3 regions of the Paenibacillus sp. JSM ZJ436 genome follow, and region 2 is predicted to be linked to each of the others. Evidence: riboswitches for the same ligand, from Rfam matches in the RefSeq annotation. Region 2 holds a riboswitch; each other region holds the start of a gene.
The links. Region 2 has a riboswitch for cyclic di-AMP ahead of ACH6EH_RS19115 (C40 family peptidase). Riboswitches for the same ligand answer to the same signal wherever they lie in the genome.
Positions count from the first base shown of each region.

Region 1 (2,260 bases), on a different contig from region 2:
CTCCGGCAGCTGGGAAACGGCCAAGCAGTGCCTGCATATGGGCTTTCATATTTCCTTCGGCGGACCCATTACGTTCAAAAATGCCAAACAGCCTAAAGAGGTGCTGACACAGGTGCCGCTGGACCGCCTTTTACTGGAAACCGATGCGCCATATTTGACACCGCACCCGTTCCGGGGAAAAAGAAATGAGTCCTCTTACGTGAAGTATGTGGCAGAGCAAGCCGCTGCATTGAAGGGGTTGTCTCTGGAAGAAATTAGTGAAATTACAACCCGAAATGGTCTGGAACGATTTGGGATTTGATGAAATCGGGAGCAAAAGCGGTGAAAAAGCGAGTATTTGCGATGAATTAAGATTTTATCATCAAAAACGGTCCGATTATTACAATAATTTAACTATTTATCAGAAAAAATGTGGTTGAACGTTGCTTTACAACCTGCATGTAAAGAGAGTATCATCTTTTCAGTACTTATGAAGCGCTGGTTTGACACCAGCAGCATATTCATTTACAAACCGTCTCGCTTAATCTCCAGATCATGGAGAACGGGGGAACCGATACAGGGTCAACGAGCAACCATACATAAGGGCTGTGAGCACTGTATTTGATTTCAATTCGGGTCTTTGGGGTGAATTTGAGGGCAGCCGCCATGAGCGGTTGACTCGAGATAGGGCGTCTCTCTTACGTCCGAACCCGACAGCTAACCCCGTAAGCGTAAATAAGAGAGGCAACGGTCGTGCATCCTTTCCAAGACTACAGCTGGAAAAGCCACGAGAAGAGTCTCTAATACTCTTTTTCGGGCTTTTTTTATATTCAGAATATTGGAGAGAGCGCCATCATACCCTGGGATACACAAGGGGGGTGGCAGAACACATGCACGAACAGACGGGGCGTAACGCAGGGTGCACATCTATAGCGGGGCACTCTGTGAGACAAATTTGCTATAGTCGCGTCATATACACTCATGCATGATCTAGAGGGCGGGGCTATGAAGGAGGATGAAGCAGTGGGCGTTTTACAACCAGAACAGACCCATGATTCACAATCATCCAGCATGTCATACGCATTACGATGGAAGCATGATTTTCTGCGTCAACTGATGCTGGCGGCCTTTGGCACCATCACCATTACGCTGCTCGTACTGCTGATTATACACAACCAGTCGGGCAAAGAAATTCACCTGGTGGTCGATGGACGGGTGACCACGGTGGAAACGAATGAGGCCATGCTGCAAAATGTGCTGGAAGAGCATTCGATCTCGCTGAAGCCGCAGGATGAAATATCCATGCCGCTAAACGGAAGTCTTCAGGATGGAGACCGGATCGTCATTCAGCGTGCGGTTCCTATTACAGTTACCGCAGACGGCAATACGCAAACGGTATTTACAACCCAGGACACTGTACAGAACGTGCTGAACAAAGCCGGCATTACCGTCCAGGATGAAGATAAAGTAACTCCTGCACTGGACAGCAAGCTGTCCGAGGCTTCCGACATTCGCGTTATTCGCGTAAGTAAGCAGCAGGTACAAGAAGAAGAGGTCCGCGAATACCGGGTCATCAAGACGTCAGACCCTTCGCTTCTGAAGGGCGATAACCGGGTGGTTCAAGCGGGAGAGCAGGGACTGATCATTCACCATATTGAGAAGGTGTATGAAGATGGACAGCTGGTTTCCAAACAAGTGGTGTCCAAGGAAGTCGAACGCAAGACGATGGATAAAGTGATCGCGGTCGGCACGAAGAAGCCGCCGGAGCCGGTGAAGGAAGAGCCGGTCGTTCAGGCTGTAAAGCCAACGACTGTAGCCAAGACGACGACTAAGACCTCGGCGAAGACGCCTGCCGTTCAGCCAAAGGCCGCCGTTCAGTCGAGCTCAAGCTCAGAGAGTAAGCAGAACAACGTCGTTTCTAAAGCCGGTATTGATTTTGAATATAAGAAAGTGCTGAACAATGTATCCATGACGGCGTACTCCTCGGAGCAGCCGGGCATCGGTACGAAGACCGCTTCCGGTACGCGTGTTACGGAAGGCCGCACCATCGCTGTAGATCCTAACGTCATTCCGATTGGCTGGTGGGTTTATATTGAGGGCATTGGCTTCCGCCGTGCCGAAGATACAGGCGGTGCGATCAAGGGCAACAAGATTGACGTGTATTACGACTCGCTGCGTGCAGCACTGAACTTCGGACGCAAGAACGGGCATACCGTGTATGTCATTGGACCCGTCAAGCCGGAATCGAACTAATGTTTTACTTTTCCATGAGAAATAGGCT
Region 1 covers NZ_JBISEO010000019.1:48,652-50,911, reverse strand. The annotation lists gene ACH6EH_RS17880 (TatD family hydrolase) at 1-301, shown strand, start outside; cyclic di-AMP (ydaO/yuaA leader) riboswitch at 508-726, shown strand; gene ACH6EH_RS17875 (ubiquitin-like domain-containing protein) at 1,003-2,232, shown strand.
Region 1: another riboswitch for cyclic di-AMP. It lies ahead of ACH6EH_RS17875 (ubiquitin-like domain-containing protein); the one in region 2 lies ahead of ACH6EH_RS19115 (C40 family peptidase).

Region 2 (2,260 bases):
CATCCCGAGACCGATGCGAATGACCCGGTCCAAGGGAAATAGCTGTGCGAACCCCCATAGTCTGTCCTGCTCATCCACCACAGAAAGATACTGCTCCTCCCGAATGAGGGGATCGCCGAATTCCACGCCGAGCTGAACCATTTGCTCCCAAGGGAGCCATCCATAAATATTGTAGGGCTCCGGGTAACGCCAGCTGCATACGTCGATTGCATGCTCAAAGGTCATGGGAACTGCTCGAAATAAAGGGTATGAGTCAATCATGGGAGGCACCTCACGGCAAAGGGTTGTTTACGCTTTAAGAATATATACCATATTATTTTCCAAAATGTGTTTCATACTCAGGGATACGGGTATTAAAGCAGTAAGACGCACGAGAAGATAAAAAGTTGTGGCTTTTACATATTTTTTTGTAAAATGAAAAACCTTTTGCCTTCTTCCTGCGTTATAGAAGTATAGCACAAACAAAAGCCCCGAAGAGATGTTGGCGCATCTGCTTCGAGGCAAGTCAATGACATGAATTGGATTAGTTGTAATTCACGGCGACGGCCTTGTACTTGCTCTCACTCATGACCCGCTTGGCTCCGACATAACGCTTGGCGAAATAGCTGGAGTTGAGGCTGGTAATGGTGACTCCTTTGGAGCTGGAGGAATGAGCAAACTTGCCGTTGCCTACATAAATCCCAACGTGGGAAACACCGCGGCCTGTCGTATTGAAGAATACGAGATCACCGGCCTTCAGGCTGCTCTTGGACACAGAGGTCCCCACCTTATATTGAGCGGAAGAAACACGCGGTAAGGTGACACCGAGCTTCTTGAACACATAACTTGTAAATCCGGAACAATCAAAGCCTTTCGTCGTTGTTCCACCCATCTTGTAGCTTACGCCCATGACCGGCTTAATCGTGCTGGTAAGCTTCGAATCTGCGAAAGCGCTTCCGGCAGTAATGCTGAGCGCGAGCGCTAAACCAAGTGAGACTGCAGCCAACTTCTTCTTCACGTGAAAAGCTCCTTCCAAGCCTGCGAGGTTAGCTTAAGGGTTCGGTTGAGAAGGTTAACCTATGACCCCTCTGTTACAAGGTCAATTCACCCAGGACGGATCCCCCGTTTTCCTATCGGAAATTCGGCTTTCTGAAAAATGTTAAAGTATTGGACTCAACGACAATATGGCTAGGTACATAAATGATGACATCAAGATGACAAATTTGTTACTATCACTTTCGTTATTTTAGCAGAGTATTTACATTTTGGCAAACAAAGGAACGATATTTAATAAAAAAAGAAACGGATGTCCCGGGAAGCAGCAAAAAGGAGCTGTCGCCACAAGATTCAATCTTGTCGGCAGCTCCTTTTTTAGTGGATCGATAACTCTTTATTTTGTAGATGATGATTTAAATACGTGATACTGTGAGGCCATTCCCCACACCTGAAAAAGGCTCTTCAGGAAATAGGAAGCCTGCTGCAGCAATAGGCCGATCAGGCCCGACCACCATAAGGACATTCCGCCGATCAGTAGCGAGGACAGCAGGGCCAGACCGCCAATGAGCAGGGAGAGCGGAAGCGCGCTGCCGAGGCGGCGCAGGAACAAGAGCAGGGCTGCGGGAGTTCCTGTGCCGGAGGTATATCCAAACTGCATGTACAGCAAAGCCAGACGGATGATCCATACATACAGAAGCCATCCCAGCACCCAGAGTCCCGGCTGCAGCAGCGCCTGCGGATGACGGGCTGCTTCCATGAAGGAAGGCAGGGCCTCCGGAAGTAACCAATACAAGGGCAGCCCCAGCAGGATCAGCTCCAGGATATAGAACAGCGTCAAGGGCTTCCACAGTTTCCGCATGCCTTGAAAAAGAAACAGCCCCCGCTCCCCCTCGGCTTCCCGGTGTAGATGATACATCATTCCGGCCCGAATGCAGGGAGTCAGCAGAATATGCACAGCCGCTAGGAGAATCAGCATCCATACAGCACCGGGAAGCAGGCCGCCGCGGGTCAATGCCAGCTCTCCTTCAAAAAAATAAAGCAGTCTGCTCAGCTCATGCGGAGCGGGATCGGGGTATCGCAGCAGCAGCGGCACGACGATGGAGGAAATGAGGCGATACAGGCAGTACCCCCAGAGCAGCCGATATACAAATAGCAGAATAATGACATAAAACTGATCCTTCACACTTCCCCATCCTAAACCCGCGTATGTTCTCATATAATCCCCCCTACCATGACAGCGCTCCGTACAGCGTCTCGATCAGCTTGGTGACGCTCAGGTTCCAGC
Region 2 covers NZ_JBISEO010000024.1:28,960-31,219, reverse strand. The annotation lists gene ACH6EH_RS19120 (GNAT family N-acetyltransferase) at 1-261, opposite strand, end outside; gene ACH6EH_RS19115 (C40 family peptidase) at 524-997, opposite strand; cyclic di-AMP (ydaO/yuaA leader) riboswitch at 1,001-1,136, opposite strand; gene ACH6EH_RS19110 (hypothetical protein) at 1,370-2,191, opposite strand; gene ACH6EH_RS19105 (M1 family metallopeptidase) at 2,202-2,260, opposite strand, start outside.

Region 3 (2,260 bases), on a different contig from region 2:
CGGCGAGGAAGCCATTGCCCCTTCGGGAACTCTTTATGAACGAGAGGACATGCTCCTGATTGCGGGTCTGAGGGGAGAAGCATTATACCGCTTTGATCTTGAAAAGAAGAAGCTGAACACCGTGCTGGACGGTGTCGGCAGAATTCGCGATGTACAGAAGAGTGAGGATAGAGTTTACCTCATTACGAACAATACCGACGGACGCGGGACACCATCTCCAGGAGATGACCGCCTGCTGCTGCTTCAGCCGAAGCAAGAGCAGAAATGATTAAATATGCGGGTTCTGGTTAATGATAATGGAGACCTGTCTAGGGCAGAATAAATCTTTTACAGGAAAGGAGCACATCTTATGTCAACCATATCACCTGAAAAGCTTCAGCAATGTATTGACGAGTGCCTGCGCTGCATGCAGGCATGCAATCGCTGCTACAATGCCTGCCTGGAGGAAGAAGACCTGCAAATGATGAAGGAATGTATCCAGCTGGATCGGGAATGTGCAGAGCTCTGCGCTTTTGCAGCTCAAGCAATGTCGATGAATAGCAGCTATATGAAGCAAATTTGTGAGGCTTGTGCTGAAATGTGCGAGGCTTGCGGAAACGAGTGCAGCAAGCACGAGCATGAGCACTGCCGTCAATGTGCGGAGGCCTGCTTCTCGTGCGCCAAGGCCTGCCGGGAGATGGCGGCCTAACTAATACGCTATTATGAAGTCCTATAAACGGCCCTAAACACTTCCTAAAGAATGTGTTTGGGCCGTTTTTGTCATGCTCCAAGCCCTGACTGAAACCCATGACAAATTGGTTACAAAAATGATTGACAGCTTGTCCTTTAATGTACTACATTAAGGGAGAGAGTTACAAAAATTTCATCAATATGCCGAATTTCGATATAGAAAACGGGGGAACCACTGCCGGGTGAATTATTCTTGTTTGAGAGGGAATATAGGGGACCCTTAACCGAACCCTTAGCTAACTCCGTAGGCACCGAAGGGAGCACTATCTTTTGAAGAAGCTGCTATTGTCTGTACTAGGTTCTGCTTTAATCTTTTCATCGGGTGCGGTTACGGCATTCGCAGATCAGGGGCCGAAGCTCCAAGCTGAAGTGACTAAGCTTGTCGGAACCCCTTATAAGTGGGGCGGCACGACCGTAAGTGGATTTGACTGCTCCGGGTTCATTTTGTACATATTTAGCAAGTATAATGTAGACCTGCCACGTACCTCCGCAGCCCAGGCTACCGTTGGTGTGAAGGTAGAGCGTGATGATTTAAGGCTTGGTGATCTGGTATTCTTTAACACGACGGGCAGAGGCGTATCTCATGCCGGTGTCTATATTGGTAACGGTCAATTTGCGCATGCTTCCACCAGTAAAGGTGTAAGAATCAGCAAGCTGAGCGAGTCTTACTATGACAGCAAGTACGTGACTGCACGCCGGGTGATCGACCAGAAGGATTACATCCAGATGGTGGGCGAAATCAGCTAAGCAAGAGGTATTATGATTGGAATCAGGGGCCTGCGATGAATTTCGCAGGCTTTTTGTGTATCATGGAGATATGAAGGAGGGGGTGATTCCATGCTCAAGCGACTGAAGTCATATCTGCATCAACGCCGGCGGCCCGCTTCTAATCCTGAGCCGGAGCTCGTGATCACAACGGAGCGGGACGAAGAGCGCACCCTGCTTCTCATTAAATCCGGTGTGCAGAGGTCGGTAGAGCCAATCATCGGGGAGACCGTTCTTCAGATCGCGGAGACGCATCAGGTTGAATGGAACTCCTTTTGCAAACGTGGAACCTGTGCGCGATGCCGCTGCATCATATTGGAAGGAGAGGAGCTGCTCTCCGCTCCGAACGAGGCTGAGGAGGCTCGGCTCGATCCGGAGGAGCTGGAGGAAGGCTACCGGTTAGGCTGCCAAGCCAAGGTGAAGCAGCCCGGAGATATGACGATTCGGCACGCGCCTTATTTCTAGGAATAAGGAGAGCGCCAGATGCCGCATGCTATCTTGTATAACGGTTAGGAGGGAATGTGTATGACTCGAAACCTGCAAAAGGTGCCCTATGGATATGTCCCCCCTGTGGAGACAACCAAAGGCACACTGATCTATTATGATCCTTTTGAAGAAATCGGCAGAGAGCAAGGGCTGTCTCAAGCGGTACAGGTGAAGACGGAGCAGGCTTTTCAGCGGCTTGTCCTGTATCCGCTCCATGAACAGACGATGAAACGAATGTACAAACGAGAGGGGACCTCCTTTTATAAAAGAGAACACGCAT
Region 3 covers NZ_JBISEO010000011.1:31,898-34,157, reverse strand. The annotation lists gene ACH6EH_RS14325 (PQQ-dependent sugar dehydrogenase) at 1-268, shown strand, start outside; gene ACH6EH_RS14320 (four-helix bundle copper-binding protein) at 350-688, shown strand; cyclic di-AMP (ydaO/yuaA leader) riboswitch at 862-995, shown strand; gene ACH6EH_RS14315 (C40 family peptidase) at 1,000-1,476, shown strand; gene ACH6EH_RS14310 (2Fe-2S iron-sulfur cluster-binding protein) at 1,567-1,959, shown strand; gene ACH6EH_RS14305 (hypothetical protein) at 2,020-2,260, shown strand, end outside.
Region 3: another riboswitch for cyclic di-AMP. It lies ahead of ACH6EH_RS14315 (C40 family peptidase); the one in region 2 lies ahead of ACH6EH_RS19115 (C40 family peptidase).